Regions from separate parts of the Pseudarthrobacter sp. NCCP-2145 genome, predicted to be linked through region 2. Evidence: riboswitches for the same ligand, from Rfam matches in the RefSeq annotation. Region 2 holds a riboswitch; each other region holds the start of a gene.

Region 1 (5,826 bases), on a different contig from region 2:
GATATAGCGGTTGAGGAGGATAACGGACGGCCGCCCCAATATCTCCTGGGGTCCCACCACGGGATCGTCACCCTCGGCAACCACACTGGCTTTGCCTGTGAGCACAAGCACCAGCGCCCGGCGGAACGTGATGACCGCCAGCGGTTCATATCCAGCATTCAGAACGAGAGTGCGCATGCACGTACCTCTTCACGGCCGCACCCGTCAGGGGCACGAGGGCCGGCTGCCCTCGGCATGTCCGGGCTATGGATCGACACCACAAGAGTAAACATAGAAGCGCACTATCAGCTAATCGCTGTTTTCCAAAACTGCCGTGTCGGGTCCCTTGGCAGGCTTTACCCGTGCGTCTGCGGGCTGCACTCCGCCGGCGTCATCCTTAAAGGGAAGAACCCCTGCCGCGGGGCAGGGGTTCTTCGTGCCGTCCATAGGGGACGGCGAATGTGAGGCTCGTTAGTTCACGCGGATGAAAACGGGGCCGGAGCCAACGTTGGCGCTGAATACCACCGTCTGGTTTCCGTTGTATCCACCGTGGACCGCCTGGCCATTGCCGGCATAGACAGCGATGTGGGCCATGCCCGCGCCACCGTCGGCGTAGTAGATAAGGTCGCCCGGCTGGGCTTCCGCGGCGCTTACGGTGCGGCCCAGGGAGAGGTACCCTGCAGGCCAGTCGTGGAAGTTGATGCCCACTGCGGCCAGGGAGTTGGTCACCAGCATGGTGCAGTCCTGGGTGACGCCCAGCTGGGCGTATGCAGCGGAGAGGATGGCTGCGCCCTTGCCGCTGGCGGAAGCGGCAGGAGCTGCAGCGGGTGCAGAGGCGGTGGTCACCTTGGCGGTCACCTTGGGGGCTGCAGCAGGCTGGACGACGGCGGGGGCCGCCGGCTCGGCTTCCTCGACCTCAACAGGAGCGGGCTCTTCTTCGACAACAGGCGCAGGCGTGGTGGTGACGGCCGGCTTTTCGAAGGTGATGGCGATGGTGGAAGCGGCGGAGATCGGCGCCTCGACGGAGGACTCAACTTCCAGGGTGGACGCCGGAGCGGAGTCGCGCTGGACGCTGGAGTCTGCCGCGTTTGCGGCGATGCCGCTGGTCAGCACCAGGCCGGAAGCGGCAGCAATAACCGCTGCCTGGCGGCCCATGCCACCGGCGTTGCCGCCGACAGCCTTGGCGATTACTGCGATTGAGTTGGTCTTGGTGACTTCGGCGCGATGCCGTGCGGTGGCACGAGTAGTCATCAGTTCTCTCTTTCGTTTTCCTCAGGCCGTTGTGGGCACCAAGGGGTTTGGGCGTGCCGGCATCTTGGGGGTACGCCGGCACGCCCCGAACGGGGATGTGGTGTTTGCGGAACGCGTGATGGAGCAAAGAAATAGTTCTTGGGCCCGAAGGCCCAAGAACTATTTGTTAATGGTGAAGAAGGCGGAGCTTCCGGTGGCGGCCACCGAGTGAAGCAGCGTGCCCTGGGACGGGTTGAGAGCGCTGATCATCATGCCGTTGCCGACGTAGATGCCTACGTGCGCGCCACCGTTCTGCATGACCAGGTCACCCGGCTGCGGGGTGGAGGTGGGCGTCATTGCCGTCCAGGCGTTGACGCGCGGGATGCTGATGCCGGCCTGGGCGTACACCCACTGCGTGAAGCCGGAGCAGTCCCAGCCGTTGGGGGTGGTGCCACCCCAGACGTAGGGACGGCCGATGCCAGTGTACGCAAGTGCGGCAATGCCGGAGGTGGAGGCCGAGGAAACCGTTTCGGCAAGCTTCTCAGCTTCAGCTTCGGGAGCTGATGCGGTGGAGGCCGTCCGAGTTCCGGCAGCAGTCCGGCTCTCGGAATCGGTCGACTGTACCCGCACAGGTGCCGGCTTCGGAGCGGCGGTGGTCTTCACCACGGGACGCTCGAAGGAGACGGTGGCGGTGGGTGCTGCAGTCACCGCGAGGGCGGACTGGGCAGACCCGGACTCGGTGGAAGCGGAAACGCCAGCGGTAGTGTCCGCGGCGCTGGCAGGCAGGCCCATGCTGAGGATGAGACCGGAAGCGGCTGCGATAACGGCAGCCTGGCGACCTACTGTCCCGGCATTGGCACTAACAGCCTTGGACACGGTGTCCAAGGGGTTGGTACGAACCGTTTGCGCACGGTGGCGCGCAGAATGATGGCGTGAAGACACGAAGGTAGCCTCTCCCAATGCCTGCGAGGTGAGCTGTCGGATTCGGATGGGAGTCACCCGGCCACTCCGCTTCCAAGGAAGCTTTGCGACTTAACCCCAAGGCCTTCGCTGAAGCAAAGACCAAAATTGGTTCCCCCGCCCCTGCCAGACGATGAAATGCGAACGGACCTTGAGCGGTGGCAGAGCTAGGCAATCCGCACAAGAGCGTCAACTTCGGAAAAGTTGACGCGAGTTAGACGGTACAGCAGTTTTCGTTGAATGTCACATTCAGGTCACGGCGGGTCATGATGATTCGATAGCCGTCCCTCATTTGACTACAGCCAGCCCGTGGGATCGACGACTTCGCCGTTGACCTGGACCTCGAAGTGGAGGTGGCAGCCTGTTGAAGCACCCGTGGTGCCGCTGAGCGCCAGGACATCGCCCCGGGAGACCGTCTGGCCCTCGGTGACACTGAAGGACGAGAGGTGGTTGTATGTGGTCTCCAGGCCGTTGCCGTGGTCCACGACAACGCGGTTTCCACCGCCGTACTGGTGCCACCCGACGAACGTCACGGTGCCGGCTGCGGCTGCCAGGACCGAGGTGCCGCACTGGGCCACGTAGTCCTGGCCGCGATGGAAGTCACCGGAGCCGCCGGTGATCGGGCTGACCCGGTAGCCGAACGGGGAGGCAGTGGACAGCGCGGCCAACGGGGCTCCGAGGCTTCCGGCCGAGGCTGCGCGGGACACGGAACCGGCGGACTGCGCGCTGAGCAGCTGCTTCAGCTTGCCGTCGGGATCCGCCTGGGTCACCACGGCAGAGCGGCTGAAGTCGATCTGCGCGCCGGCCTCGGCGGATACCTGTGGCTGCGGGGTAACAGCCGAGGCTGCCACGGGGGTGACGCTGCCTGCATTGTCGGTGGCCATGACGGGGCTGGTTGCCGGAACGGTCACGGTCAGCACCAGGCCGGTGGCAGCCAGCGCGATTCCGGCTTTCTGGCCAATACCGCTGGCGGAGGCAAATTCTGTGATCTGCCGGAAGGGACCTCGACGGCGGCGTGCATCACGGTGCGGATCGCGGGGGCGTTCCGTGGTGATGACCTCGACAACGCGCGGCGTTGGAACGGGGGCGGCCGCGCGGCGGCGCCCCTTGGGGGTCTGCATGGACAAGAAGGGTTCCTCTCTGGAAAGCCTGCGAAGTTAGCTGTCGGATTCGGGTCAGAGAGTTCACAGACCCGGTCCGCCTGGGCAAGCTCGGCACAGAGGTATCCCTGGAAGGATCCAACGCTGGAAGAGGCTTGCTGCTGACGGACTTCACCCCAAGGCAGTCCCCCGTCTGCCGGTTGTGGTTCCCCCGCCTCTGCCAGTAATGACTCGTGCACCTGATCCGCTGGCAGAGCTCGGCTCCGGATCAGGTAACGCTTTAGTATCTACGCTTGGGTTTAACTATAGGGCCAGAAGTCCCAAAGTAACAATTCCGTTATCTTTGGCTAATCCGTCCCGGCCGGGGTAGTACGCGGGTTTACCGGACGGCAACGAAGACGTGGGCTGCGACTTCGGGCGGCAACTCCAGGGCGCCCTCTATGCCGGGCACGCGGACCGAAATGTAGTCTCCCACCCGCTCCAGCGAGACCGCAGCCCCGGGACGGATGCCGCCCTCGTCGAGCTGGACCAGCAGTTCCGGCTCCACCTGGATCGGCTCAGCCAGGCGGCTTACGGTTACCTCCGACGCCGGGCCATAGGACTTCATTGCCTCCAGCAGGCTGACGGCCCCGTCCGCGAATCCTTGCGATGCCTGGCCGCCGAGGGCCGCCAGGCCGGGGATGGGATTGCCGTACGGGGACTCCGTGGGGTGGTCAAGCAGCTCGTAGATGCGCCGCTCCACGCGTTCGCTCATGACATGCTCCCAGCGGCAGGCCTCGTCATGGACGTAGGCCCAGTCCAGGCCGATCACGTCTGCCAGAAGCCGCTCCGCCAGCCGGTGCTTCCGCATCACCTCGGTAGCGCGCTTCCGGCCCACTTCGGTGAGTTCGAGGTGCCGGTCGCCCGAGACAACCACCAAGCCGTCCCGCTCCATCCTGCCTATGGTCTGGGAAACCGTGGGGCCTGAGTGCCGCAGGCGCTCGGCGATCCGGGCGCGGAGGGCCACGATGTTCTCTTCCTCAAGCTCCAAGATGGTCCGAAGGTACATCTCCGTAGTGTCGATCAGATCCGTCATCCAGCTCAGCTCCTCGAGCGCAGTACCTTGCGTTGTCCCACCGTATCGCCTTCCGCGCGACGTAGTCCGTTGGAAAGCTTAGCCTATTTTGACTTTGTCCGAATAGTTGGCGGCCGTCACAACAGGCCGTCTCAATGTCTGGACTATGACGGTGCCGGTTCCCGCACCAACGCCGGTTCAGGCAGAATGAGGAGGGCCGGAGTTGCAGTCACAGCCGACTGTCCGCCAAGCAACCACCCGTCCGGACCCTAGCCGCGTCCACGCCGAAATTGGAGCACCTGTGAGCGAAAACAGCATCACTATTCCCGCCGACCTCCTGCCCAAGGACGGACGGTTCGGCGCCGGCCCGTCAAAGGTCCGGCAGGAGCAGATCGATGCGCTGTCCGCTGCGTCGAAAACCATCCTGGGAACCTCGCACCGGCAGGCTCCGGTGAAGAACCTGGTGGGGTCGGTGCGCGAGGGCCTCAGCCAGTTCTTCCGGGCACCCGAGGGCTATGAGGTGGTTCTTGGCGTCGGCGGTTCCACTGCGTTCTGGGACATCGCCAGCTTCGGCCTGGTGGAGAAGAAGGCCCAGCACCTCTCCTTCGGTGAGTTCGGGTCCAAATTCGCGGCCGCCACCAACAAGGCGCCCTTCCTGGACGCCTCCTCCATCATCAAGTCCGAACCAGGTACCCGCCCGGCCGCCCAGGCCGAAGCGGGCGTTGATACCTACGCCTGGCCCCAGAACGAGACCTCCACGGGCGTCTCCGCCCCCGTGAAGCGCGTGGCAGGTGCGGACGAGGGCGCACTGGTGCTGGTTGACGCGACGTCAGCAGCCGGCGGCCTGGACGTGGACGTGGCGGAGAGCGACGTCTACTACTTCGCCCCGCAGAAAAACTTTGCCTCCGACGGTGGACTCTGGCTTGGCCTGTTCTCCCCCGCCGCGCTTGACCGCGCGGCCCGCATCAAGGCCACCGGCCGCTGGATCCCCGATTTCCTCGACCTGCAGACCGCAATCGACAACTCACGGCTAAACCAGACCTACAACACGCCGTCGCTGTCCACCCTGGTGACCCTGGATGCGCAGGTCCAGTGGCTGAACGCCAACGGCGGCCTGGACTTTGCCTCGGCACGCACTGCCGATTCCGCCGGCCGGATCTACAGCTGGGCCGAATCTTCCGAGTTCGCCACCCCGTTCGTCACCAACCCGGATGAGCGCTCCAACGTCATTGCCACCATCGATTTTGACGAGTCTGTGGACGCAGCCATGGTGGCAAAGGTGCTGCGGGCCAACGGCGTCGTGGACACCGAGCCCTACCGCAAGCTCGGCCGCAACCAGCTGCGCATCGCCACTTTCGTGGCCATCGAACCGGACGACGTTTCCGCACTGCTGGCCAGCATCGACTTCGTGGTGGGCAAGCTGCGCAAGTAGCGGGCTCCAGCAGCAGTCCGCGCTGCGGCTCAGTGGCCCAAAGCAGCGCACCCAGAAGCAAAGAGCGTTAA
Region 2 (5,826 bases):
GGCAGGGGCGCGGAGCCTCCGTTGGCCCCCTGCCCTCATCATGGGTGCGGGTCTTGTGGCCCTTGCGGGGGCGTTGATCTGGCAATTTTTCCGTGAGCAAAGCACTCTGGGCATCATTCCGAGGCCCGAGGCTGGAGACCGGTTGGCTTTTCTGCTCGAAAACGCCGAACTTACCGTGTCATCCGAGTTGGCACCGGTGGTCCCTGGTGATGGAATCCTTTTGATTACCTGCGCGACCATCGGTCTGACGGCAGTGCTCGTTGATACCCTGGCCATCACCTGCAGGATGCCGGCGACCAGTGGCCTGCCCCTGCTGGCTGTCCTTTCCATCCCCGCAGTCATCATTCCCGAAAGCGTGGGTGTTCCCGCGTTTACTGCAGCGGCCGCCGGCTACATCTTCCTCCTTGGCTCGGGGCAGTGGCGGGAAAGCTTTGATGTACACAGCCGGGCAGCGCACTCAACTGCCGGCTACCTCGCTCGTGCTGTGTCTCTCGGGGCGGCCGCGCTTAGCCTGACTCTTTTTCTGCCAACCGTCATCCCGGGCTTCAACGCAGGAACGTTTCCCCAGGGAGCCCGGTTGCAGTGGTGGGGCGCCGCGTCCGGGCTCGACCCAAGCATAACGCTGGGAAACTCGCTCAGGGAGCCTGACGGTTTTGGTCGAATCACGTATGCCACCACTGCCGATGAACCACTGTATCTGCGGCTTGCGACACTGGAGGACTTTTCGGGCAAACGATGGCAGCCGGACCCACGCCTGGATTCGCGCCGGTCCGGCATCAGGGAGATGGGAAAGAGAGCCGGCCTTCCGGTCCGTAGCGGGAGTGTGATCACCACCCGGATCGATACCCGAAGTTTTACGAGTCCCTGGTTGCTGGCACCCTATGCCCCGGTGAGCATCTCTGGACTTGATGGCAGGTGGACATGGGACCCGCGAAACCTGACTGTGCTGTCGGCCAAGGGGGAGACAGCAGCCTGGCAAAGCTATCAGGTGATCAGTTCAACACCGGAGTTAACGAGTGAGTCACTGGCCGGCATGGGCCCTGTCAGGGAAGATGAGGTCGATGCCGGGTTCAGCTCCCTGCCCGGGGAGCTTCCACCCATCGTCAGGGAAACCGCACAATACCTCACCGAGGACCTGATCAAGCCCTACAACAAAGCAATGGCCATCCAAAATTACCTGCGGGGTGGCGACTTCACCTACTCCCTGCAGGCACCCGTCGAAGGAAACTACGATGGCACCGGCCTTGAAGTCATTGGACGGTTCCTTGAAGTAAAAGCCGGCTACTGCGTCCACTTCGCCGGAACCATGGCTGTCATGGCACGGCTGGCCGGGATCCCGAGCCGCGTCGCCGTCGGTTACGCCCCAGGGGACCCAACCGGGAACACCGTTATGGTCGGCGGGGAAGAGCTGCCCGAATTCGCCGTTGATTCCAAGGACGCCCATGCCTGGCCAGAGCTGTACTTCCGCGGTGCCGGCTGGGTTAGATTCGAACCGACTCCTTCCCGCGGAGTCGTCCCCGGCTATGCGCAGCAACCGGCAACTCCTCAAGGGCTCGCGGTAGAGGACGACTTCAGATCCGAAGGCTTGCCCGTGCCGGACATCGGGATATCCCCGACTCCTGCCCCAGGACCTCCAGGCGTCGGCACGCCGGGCACGTCCGCCCCTTCCGGTATGGATCGCAGCGTTTTCACGGGCGCGGTTTTGGCCCTGCTACTTCTGGCCTCCGCACCATTTCTGGTCCGCATCGTCAGATCCGGTGGACGAAAGCGCCGATTTCTCAGGTCAAGTCCGGGACAAGCAGCCAGCATCGCCTGGGCCGAGACGACCGAAAGCGCCGTTGATCATGGTTACCGTCCGAGCCCCGCGGAAACACCGCGGAATTTCACCAGCCGGCTGATGTATCAAGCCCGGTTCAACGGCCCGGCCATCGAATCACTGACCAGGCTCCGTCACGCTTACGAACTCCAGGTCTACTCCGCTGCTGCAAACGCGAAACCCGGCCCCGGGGCTCCAACATGGGCCGACGTTCAGGAAGTTAAAAGGGCATTACGAGATTCCAATACTCTTCCCGCACGTCTGGAAGCCAGGCTCCTGCCGAGATCGCTCCATGAGGGCCAGTTGCACGCCGACAAGAAGCAGTCGCGGCAGGCCGTACCCAAACTGTGACCGAGCGGCCGGTCTGGTCCTTGCGAACAGGCCGGTAGTTTAAAAACCGGCGTTCAGAGGCCCATGCTGCTCAAGAGATACTGAAGGCCGGTGATTCGCCGCCCCCAAGGCACCGAATCGCCGGCCTTCAGAAATTTATTAGCCTGCGCGTACGAAGGTGACAGCACCCTTTGACGTCATCCACGTCAGCGGGTGAACGGCGGTTTCGTTCTTGCCGTTCAGGCCGGAGCTGAGAACCTGGCCGTTGCCGACGTAGATTCCTACGTGGCCGGGCTGCATGACCATGTCACCGGGCTGCGGATCGGAGACTACAGTGCCGTAGTTCATGAACTGCATCGGACCGAGGTCTCCGACAGGGATGCCGGCAGCGTTAAGAGCGTTCTCGACCAGTCGTGTGCAGTCCTGGATCATGCCGATCTGGGCGTAGGCCGAGGAGACCATGGTGGCGTTGACTCCGCCTGCCGGGGCGGCTGCCGGCGCGGCAGCAGGGGCGGGGGTGACGGTGACTTGGGCCTTGGCCGGCGCTGCGGCGTTCGCGACGGCAGTCGCGGCGGGCACGGCCGCCTTGGGTGCCTGAACGGCGACAGGCGTTGGCGCTTCGATGACAGGAGCGGGCGTCGTCTTTACGGCGGGGCGCTCGTAGGAAATCTGGACTGTCGAGTCTGCGCTGAGCGGCGCCTGGACCTGGCTGGCAACCTCCAGGGTCGAGGCCGGCTCTGCCTCGCGCTGGGTCGGGGCATCTGCTGCCTGGGCTGCAACGCCACTGGTAAGAACGAGTCCGGAAGCTGCTGCGATGACGGCCGCCTGGCGGCCCACACCGCCGGCGTTGTCGGTGACGGACTTGGTCAGGACTGCAAGGGCGCTGGTGTGGACGGGGACCGCGCGGTGGCGGCCGTGAGCACGGCGAATGGACATGAAAGGGCCTCTCCCACTGCCTGCGGGGTTAGCTGTCGGATTCGGATGGGAGACACCCGGCCGCAGTTCCAGCACAAGGCAGGAGTCGCGGCTTCACCCCAAGGCCTGCCCGAAGCAGGCCACAATTGGTTTCCCCGTCTCTGCCGGACGAATGATGCGAACGGATCCCGAGGCAGCGGCAGAGTTAGGCAATCTGCTCAGGAGTGCCGCATTCTGAGACCGGCACGCGTCTGACCCTACTCGAAAACCCACGACGTTGTCACATTTGCATAACGCAGAGCCGCAGATCCTCTTATTGGATGCATAAAGGACGGCACTAAGGACCAGGGATGAACAATTGCGCTGCCGCCTCCATGTACTGCCCTGTGCCCGTATTCCTGTCCGGTCGGCCACGTAGTCATTTCGGGAGTCTGAAACACGCTCTTAGAAAACAGAAGACGAAGACGAATTGCATTTTCCGTCGGGCACTTGCGAGGAGGCTCTTGTTTAAGGGCTGCCTCTGGAACAGACCCCGCTGGTGGGCCTCACCGCTTAGTAAGGCAGGGCCGGCCCAACCGGATTAAGGCTGAGTTGTCCTGCACTTACTCGATGTCCTGGAACACGAGCCGTATCCTTTCTGAATGGATCCAATTCCATTGCTTCGAGAAACCCATGGGTGGCGCTGCGGCTGCGGTACCGTCTAGGGCCAGCCCTACAAACACCGCCGCCCCTGAAGCCGACATACGCCCCCGCCGCTGAACAGGAAAGCACCGCCGATGACACAAGCTCCGGCCGCCGTCACGCCCGCCGACTCTGAACGGAAGATACGCAGGATCATTTGGGTCGTCCTGGGAGCAGCCGTGGCAACCGGGATGATCTGGTACGCGGTGTTTAACGCCACGAAGTCAGCACCTGCCACAGCCGAGAATGTTATCTACCTGCTTGGTGACGGCATGGGCCGAACCCAAGTCACGGCGGGCAGGGAGCGTTTCTACGGGGCCGAGGGCAGGCTGGTGATGGAAACCCTCCCTGTTCACGGCTCCGTCAGCACCTACGCTGTGCAGAAAAAGTCCGGCCAGCCGGGCCAGGCCGACTTTAATCCGGAACTGGTTACCGATTCCGCCGCCGCAACCACGGCCTGGGCCTCCGGGATTAAAACCTATAACGCTGCCCTCGGGGTGGACGCCAAGGGGGCCGTGGTGCCGACGATCATGGAGTTGGCCAAGCAGGCCGGCTACCGCACCGGCAATGTCTCCACCGCCGAAGTTACCGACGCGTCGCCGGCCGGGCAGGTGAGCCACGTCCTGTCCCGTGGCTGCCAGGGACCCGACTACTCCGCCGACGCGTGCCAGGACACCGAGATCACCGGCAAACCGTTGCCTGCCAGTGATGTGCGGGTGACCCCCGTCGCAGACCAGATTGCCCGCAACGGCACCACGGACGTCATTCTCGGTGGCGGCCTGGGCCGCTTCGATGCCTCGAATGAAACCGCGCTGAAGGAGCAGGGCTACGCAATCCTGGGTTCAGTCTCCAACCAAATCCCTGCCACCCGGACAGCCCTGAACGCGGCCGCACAGGAGAAGGTCTTTGGCTTGTTCAACACGGGAAACCTGACCGTCGAAAAAGCCAAGCAGGACAACCCCGAAGATCCCGAGGCGAAGGAGCCATCCCTGTCGGAGATGACAAAGAAAGCCATCGAGCTTCTTGACCGGAAAACCAGCGGCAAGGGTTTTTACCTGCAGGTTGAAGGTGCCTTGATCGACAAACGCTCCCACGACAACGACGCGGCCCAGACCCTGGAGGAAGTCAAAGCTTTCGACGACGCCGTCGCCGCAGCCCTGGACTTCGCCAAGAAGGACGGCAACACCCTGGTCATCGTCACCGCAGACCACGAAACCGGGGGTTTCAACATCATCGAAAAGGGCACCTTCACCAATGCCGAAGCAGCCGGACCCCCCGTCAACGTCGACTCCGGCAACCCCGCCAATAACTCCACCCCCACCCGGTCCGACGGAAACTCCAAGGACACGGACCGCTCAACCGGGATCACCAACGGAACCGGCGCAACGGACCCGAAAAACTTCGGCCCCGCCACCTTCCGGACCCCGAGCGACCCGCCCCACGTCAAGGACGGCTCCAAGGAAGCCAGTCTCTGGCTGACCTACGCCTCGGGCAACCACGCCGGCGCCGACGTGCCCGTGTACGCCTACGGCCCAGGCTCCGAGCAACTGCACGGCAGCGTGGACAACACCGACCTGTTCGACATCGTAGGTAACGCCCTGGGCGTCCTGCGCTGACCCTGGCGAAAAATCAGAACTGCAAAACTGCCACGGCCCGGGTCAAACTCGACGGGACTCCCGGCGGCCTGCAAACCGATCGGCCAAGTGATGCAGGCACACCACCCGGGGGACCCCGTTAAGGTCCGGAACAAACTGCGGCAACCGGTCGGTGCCAGGGCAGCTGAGCCCGGCAGCCTACTGCGCGCGCTTGTTCTTCACCCTTCGCCACTGGCTGGGTGCCGGCTGTGTACCTCTCGAAATGCGGGTGCGGAAACCCGCATAACTTCCCCGTGAATCTTCCCTAGCAGATTTTGGGCATGGGACGCTGGGGAATCGCTTGTGAATCAACGACTGACACTTGGCCCCAGCCAGTTTGTCAAGGAGGCAAGATGCCAGCCATCCCTCGGTGGTACACCCCAGCAGCTGTACGGTTCAGAACCGATTCCCAGACCTGGGGAATCGCCCCGCGCCAGGCGCTGCTGGTGG
Region 3 (5,826 bases), on a different contig from region 2:
CCTGCCGGTAGGCGTTCTCCACCTCCGCCGTCGTGCCCTTGAGCGACGCCAGCTGCGCCGTTAACTGCTCGCTGCGCTGCTTCTCCTCCGCAGCCTGGCGGGCCACGGCGTCCTGGGCTGACCGGGCCTCCGTGAGCCTGGCTTCGGCTTCAAGGGACAGCCGCCCGCGCTCATCCTTCGCAGCCTGTTCCTGGGCCGCCAGCGCAGCAGCGATCTTTCCTGCGGCCTGCGCCTTGTGCACGAGCGCGGCGGTCTTGTCCCCCACGATCTGCACCACGTTGAGCCCATGCACGGTGTTGCCCTGGACGGCGTCGAGGGCAACAAAGAACCCCATGTTGGTACCACCGGTCTTGTATGACTGGGCCGCCAGCGCACCGAGCTCTTTCCTGTGCCGGACCAGCTCGGAGTCGGCCTGCGCGGCCTGCGCGGCCAGGGCTTCCACCCTTGCAGACGCAGCCTGCAAGGCCGCATCCGTCACCGCATACTCCGCCGCTGCCTGCACCGCCACGGAGCCGGTGGTCTCGGACTGGTCCTGGAGGGCGGACAGCAAACCACCAATCCTTGCAATTTCCGCGGCTTTCCCGGCTTCGCTCTCTTTCGCGTCCTGTACCTCCTCCCAGGAGGGGTAATCACCGGGCGGGACCTCCGCAGCACCCGCTGGGGTAAGCCATAGGGTTCCCACCAGCGCACACGAAACAAGCGCCGCGGCGAGCCGCGCCCTGGGTTTGGTAACGAACCGGCACATAGTCGGGAAGCCTACCGCCTTCACCCTCAGGTTGAAGGCGGACGTTTCTACATCGTTATGGACCGGAGGCAGCTACGGTGGCGGCAAGGGCAGAAGGGCCGGCCCTTTACAGATGCCGGCCGAACCAGGCAAGGGTGTCGTTCCATGCGGCCGTCGCCTGGGCCCCGTTGTAGCGGTCGCCTGTGTCGTTATGGAAGGCGTGGTCCACGCCGGGGTAGACCGTGAGCTGGTGGACAACGCCGGAGGCTGCCAGCGCATCCTTAAGCGCAGGCATGGGCCCGGTGATGCGTTGATCGAGTTCAGCGTAGACCCCGAATACGGCCGCCTTGATGTCCGGCACTTTGGCCAGGTCAGGGGCAGGTCCGTAAAACGCCGCTGTTGCCTTCAGGCCGTCCAGCTCGGTGGCCGCCTGCCAGGTGATGCCGCCGCCGAAGCAGTAGCCGGTCATGGCGACGCGGCCGCCGTCCACGAAGTCCTGGGCCCGGAGGTACTCCAGTGCTGCGGCGAAGTCGGCCACGTGCCGCTGGGCGCCGGCCTGGGTGAGGGCGCCGGGTACAGCGTCCCGGTCCATGCCGGCCGTCCCGCCTTCGCGGCTGAGCAGGTCGAGCGCGAGGGCCGCGTACCCCTCCTTCGCGAACCGGCGGGCCACGTCTTCGATATGGGGCGTCAGCCCGCGGTTCTCATGGCAGATCAGCACGGCAGGAGCACGCCCTTCCTGCCCGGGCCTGGCCAGGTAGGCACTAACGGAGGCGCCGCCGGACGGAAACTGAACGGACGCCGTCGTCAATCCTGGCGCCCCCTCCGGGACGGAGAGCGGGCTTTTGGCCCCGGGCACCGCACCCGACCCCGCGGTCCCCGCAGCGGACGTCGGGGAAGGTTCCGGGGTGGGCATGGGGTCTGTGCTCCGTGGCACCTCAGTGGGGGTACAGCCCACCAGCAGCATTGCCGCCGACGCTGCCGCCATGCTGCCGGTGATGAAGGCGACACGCCGGGTAAAGGTCCGCTGGCTCAGCGCGCCGGACCGGTAGTCATCGAAGAATTCCTCGATCAGGTATCTCTCAAACTTGCCAAGCTGCGTCACGGTCTGCCTCCTCGGGGGTGCCGAACATACTCCTCCCCCAGCCAGCTCCGGACAAGGTTTCCCGGCGGTCTCTGCTCCCACCTTTATCGCTTTGTGATAAAAAACACTCTCTGCAAAATCGGCGCGCCTTGTATCCGTACCCACAGCCCCATGGCACGCGAAATCCAGTCGATGGCGCAACCGAGAGAACCGCCTCGCATGTTATCCAAATGTGACAATGGGTGCTAAGTCGGGTTATGGTCATCTGGTGTCCCTCCCAGACGGGACATTCCCCGTCAGAATGCCGAGCCCTGCCACTGACCCGGGAACCAACGCTTTCCAGCTGGCAGGGACGGGGGAACCAAGTTTCCGCGGCCTTCAGAAGGCCTTGGGGTTAAGTCGATAGCGCCTCCGTTCCATTCGGAGTTGTTACCGGCCGGGTATCTCCAACCCGAACCCGACAGCTCACCCCGCAGGCATGGGAGAGGCGATCAACTGTGTCAAAAAATTCCACCACTGCCCGTCACCGCGCAACCCCGGCCCGCTCCATCGTGATCGAGGGACTGGCTGTTTCGGCCAAGTCCCTGGGCCGTCCGGCTCTCGCCGTAGCAGCAGCCTCCGGCATTGCCTTCGGCGTCGGCGCCCCGGCCCACGCCGGTGTGAACGGTCCGGACACCACCGAGACCGCTAGCGTCCAGGCGTCCGCCGCCCCCGCTGCGGCAGTTGCAGCCCCCGCCGCAGCGGCCGGCAACGTCCACACGGTTGTATCGGGCGACACCCTTGGTGCCATCGCGTCGATGCACGGTGTCAGCCTGAATGACGTCCTGTCAGCCAACGGGCTTTCAGTCTCCACGATCATCTACCCCGGTGACCAGATCCAGATTCCCGCGGCGGGCTCTGCTCCGGTCGCAGCCTACGTAGCACCGGCTGCAGCACCGGCACCGGCTCCTGTCCAGACCGCTGCCGCCGCCCCGGCGAACACCGGAATGAACATGTCCTACGCGTCAGCACCGGTTGCAGCCACGGGCAGCGGCGCCGGTGCAGCCATCCTGGCCAACGCCTACGGCCAGGTTGGCCAGATCCAGGACTGCACCGCCATGGTGGAGAAGGCCCTGCGCACCGTCGGCAAGTCCGTTGGTGACCTGGCCCCCGGCCAGTTCTACCAGTACGGCACCACCGTGGGCACCCCCGCCCCCGGTGACCTGGTGATCACCGCCGGCCACGTAGGCGTGTACGCCGGCGACGGCCAGGTTGTCAGCGGCGGCGTAAACGGCAACCAGACTGCTGTGCACTCCATCAGCTGGCTCAGCGGCGCTTCCTTCGTCCGGGTGGCATAGTCACCACGGCAACAGCAGCCGGCCCGTAAGGGCCAGGCCACTGCACACAAGGGCGGCAGCCGGGTTCTCCCGGCTGCCGCCCTTGTGTGCGTCCACGCTTTTTATTCCGGATCCGTCCGGAGGCCGGCGCCTTCCCGGGTCAGGTGCCGCAGAAGGTCCGGTAGGCGCCGAAGCCTTCCGGCGGGCCCTCGGTGTAGCGTTCCAGCCCCCGGCGTTCCTGGAACGGGGACCTCACCACATTCAGGAAACGGTTGAACGGGGCCATGTCCCCCTCCGTTGCAGCCGCCAGCGCTTCCTCCACCAGGTGGTTCCGGGGAATGTACACCGGATTGACGCTGTCCATCAGCCCGGCGTCGGGCTTCAGGGCTGCCCAGCGCCCAGCCCAGGCATCAAACGCGGCGAGATCCAGGACCATGCCGCGCGCCGGCCTGTCATCGCCCCGGGCAGCCTGGCCCAGGCTCCGGAAGAACTGTGTGTAATCGACAGGGCCGTCCTTCAGCAGGGCGATTACCCCGTCCACCAGTTCCGATGCCTCGTCTCCCTCCTTGCTTCCGGCCGGTCCGCCTTTGATACCAAGCTTTGCCTTCATGCCGTTGAACCAGGCGTCGCTGTAGTGGCTGCGGAACTTCCCCAGCGCCTCCACGGCGGGGGCGACTGCCTGTTCCTGGTCCTCATGGAAGAGCGGCAGCATGGCCTCCGCCAGCCGCGCAAGGTTCCACTCAGCCACCACCGGCTGGTTGGCGTAGGCGTAGCGGCCGCCGACGTCGATGGAGCTGTACACGGCACCGGGGTTGAAAGCGTCCATGAAGGCGCAGGGGCCGTAGTCGATGGTTTCGCCGGAAATGGTCATGTTGTCCGTGTTCATGACGCCGTGCACGAACCCCACCAGCATCCACCGGGCCACCAGCCCGGCCTGGGCGGCCACCACGGAGGCGAACAGTTCCAGGTAGGGATGTTCCGCCCGGGCTGCGGCCGGGTAGTGCCGGCTGATGGCATGGTCCGCCAGCCGGCGCAGGAGCTCCATGTTGTCCGTGGCCCGGGCATATTGGAAGCTGCCCACCCGGAGATGGCTGCTGGCCACCCGGGCCAGGACGGCGCCGGGCAGCATCGTGTCCCGGCGCACCGGGCGTCCTGTGGCCACAACGGCCAGGGCCCGGGTGGTGGGAATGTTCAAGGCGTGCATTGCCTCGCTGACGAGGTATTCCCGCAGCATGGGGCCGACGACGGCGCGGCCGTCGCCTGCCCGGGCGAAGGGCGTACGGCCGGAGCCTTTGAGATGTATGTCCCGGCGGCGCCCGGCAACGTCCACCAGTTCGCCGAGCAGGAGCGCCCGGCCGTCGCCGAGCAGCGGCGAGTAGCCGCCGAACTGGTGCCCGGCGTATGCCTGGGCAACCGGGGTGGCGCCGGCCGGGACGTGGTTCCCCAGGAGCAGCCGCACGCCTTCGGGGGTCTTGAGGTATTCGGGGGCAAGTCCCAGCTCGCCGGCGAGGGCATCGTTGAGGACCAGGAGCCCGGGTTCGGGCGCTTCCTCAGCCTGCCAGGGAACAGCGAGTTCCGGGAGTGAACTGGCGAATAGTCCCTCGAAGGTGACAGTTGATTCTGCTGCTGCAGTCATGAATCAACCCTATCGCCGTCGTTTGTCCTGCGGTTGATCAGCCAGGTGATAAGCCACAGGATGACCCCAATGGCCATCAGTCCGCCGGCGATCTGGTACTGGATGATGTTCCTGCCCACCCACGGCCCGGCCAGGAAAGCGCAGAGCATGGCGGCCACCAGCGGGAGCGGGCCGGGTGAAGTGAAGAAGACCTTGCGGTGGGGATCCCGCTTGCGGCGCAGCACCAGGCAGGCCACGTTGACCGCAGTGAACACGCACAGCAGCAGGAAGGCTGTGGTGCCGGACAGGTTGGCCACAATGTTGCTTTCGGGATCACTGGTGACGTACAGGATGAGGCCCAGTGCCAGGACAGTGGAGAAGGCAATTCCGGCCCACGGGGTGCGCCGGACCGGAAGGACTTTCCCCAAGGCACCGGGCAGGACGTGCTGGCGGGCCATGCCGTAAATCAGCCGGCTGGCCATCAGCATGTTGATGAGGGCCGTGTTGGCGACCGCGAAGACTGCCAGGAAGGGGAAGACCCTGTCGATGGGGAAGTCCGGTGAGCCCTTGTGGACCACTTCAAGCAGGGCAGCGCCCTCAGCTTCCCGGATGCCCTCGAGTTCGGTGGGCGAGAGGACGCTCACCACGGACACCGCCACCAGCATGTACAGCAGTACTGCGATGCCCAGGCCGGTGAGCATGGTGCGGGGAAAGATCTTCTCGGGATTCCGGGTCTCTTCCACCATGTTGACCGAGTCCTCGAAGCCCACCATGGCAAAAAACGCGATGGAGGTGGCTGCGGTGACGGCCAGGAAGAGCCCCTTGTCCTGGGAGTCGTTGAAGACAAAGATCTCGCCCGGGTTTCCGGTCCCCTGGGCCATGACAAAGAACCCGACGCCGATCACAATGCACAATGCGGCCATCTCCACCACCGTGAGCACCACATTGAACTTGACGCTCTCCCCCACCCCACGCAGGTTGATGGCGGCCAGGAGGAGCATGAATCCAAGGGCAACCGCGGTGATCACGCCCTGGCCGGGTTTGCCCATCCAGCCGTTAATCTCAAGGCCGCCAAAAAAGTTCTGCGCCA

Evidence for each region. A riboswitch is a leader RNA that binds a small molecule or an ion and turns the genes downstream of it on or off. The one in region 2 is predicted to bind cyclic di-AMP.
Region 1: linked by a shared signal. The riboswitch ahead of NFU08_RS20460 (M23 family metallopeptidase) and the one ahead of NFU08_RS06095 (NlpC/P60 family protein) in region 2 are both predicted to bind cyclic di-AMP.
Region 3: linked by a shared signal. The riboswitch ahead of NFU08_RS20370 (LysM peptidoglycan-binding domain-containing protein) and the one ahead of NFU08_RS06095 (NlpC/P60 family protein) in region 2 are both predicted to bind cyclic di-AMP.

The regions. Positions count from the first base shown of each region.
Region 1 covers NZ_BRCG01000037.1:472-6,297, forward strand. Annotated here, with positions in the region: gene NFU08_RS20445 (HNH endonuclease) at 1-177, opposite strand, end outside; gene NFU08_RS20450 (NlpC/P60 family protein) at 451-1,230, opposite strand; gene NFU08_RS20455 (C40 family peptidase) at 1,390-2,085, opposite strand; cyclic di-AMP (ydaO/yuaA leader) riboswitch at 2,156-2,329, opposite strand; gene NFU08_RS20460 (M23 family metallopeptidase) at 2,466-3,290, opposite strand; cyclic di-AMP (ydaO/yuaA leader) riboswitch at 3,301-3,542, opposite strand; gene NFU08_RS20465 (metal-dependent transcriptional regulator) at 3,649-4,344, opposite strand; gene serC (phosphoserine transaminase) at 4,625-5,755, shown strand.
Region 2 covers NZ_BRCG01000005.1:122,387-128,212, forward strand. Annotated here, with positions in the region: gene NFU08_RS06090 (DUF3488 and transglutaminase-like domain-containing protein) at 1-2,167, shown strand, start outside; gene NFU08_RS06095 (NlpC/P60 family protein) at 2,306-3,082, opposite strand; cyclic di-AMP (ydaO/yuaA leader) riboswitch at 3,086-3,283, opposite strand; gene NFU08_RS06100 (alkaline phosphatase) at 3,838-5,358, shown strand; gene NFU08_RS06105 (hypothetical protein) at 5,730-5,826, shown strand, end outside.
Region 3 covers NZ_BRCG01000036.1:237-6,062, forward strand. Annotated here, with positions in the region: partial or broken gene NFU08_RS20360 (lytic transglycosylase domain-containing protein) at 1-550, opposite strand, end outside; gene NFU08_RS20365 (dienelactone hydrolase family protein) at 852-1,826, opposite strand; cyclic di-AMP (ydaO/yuaA leader) riboswitch at 2,098-2,299, shown strand; gene NFU08_RS20370 (LysM peptidoglycan-binding domain-containing protein) at 2,303-3,142, shown strand; gene NFU08_RS20375 (YdiU family protein) at 3,282-4,757, opposite strand; gene NFU08_RS20380 (APC family permease) at 4,754-5,826, opposite strand, start outside.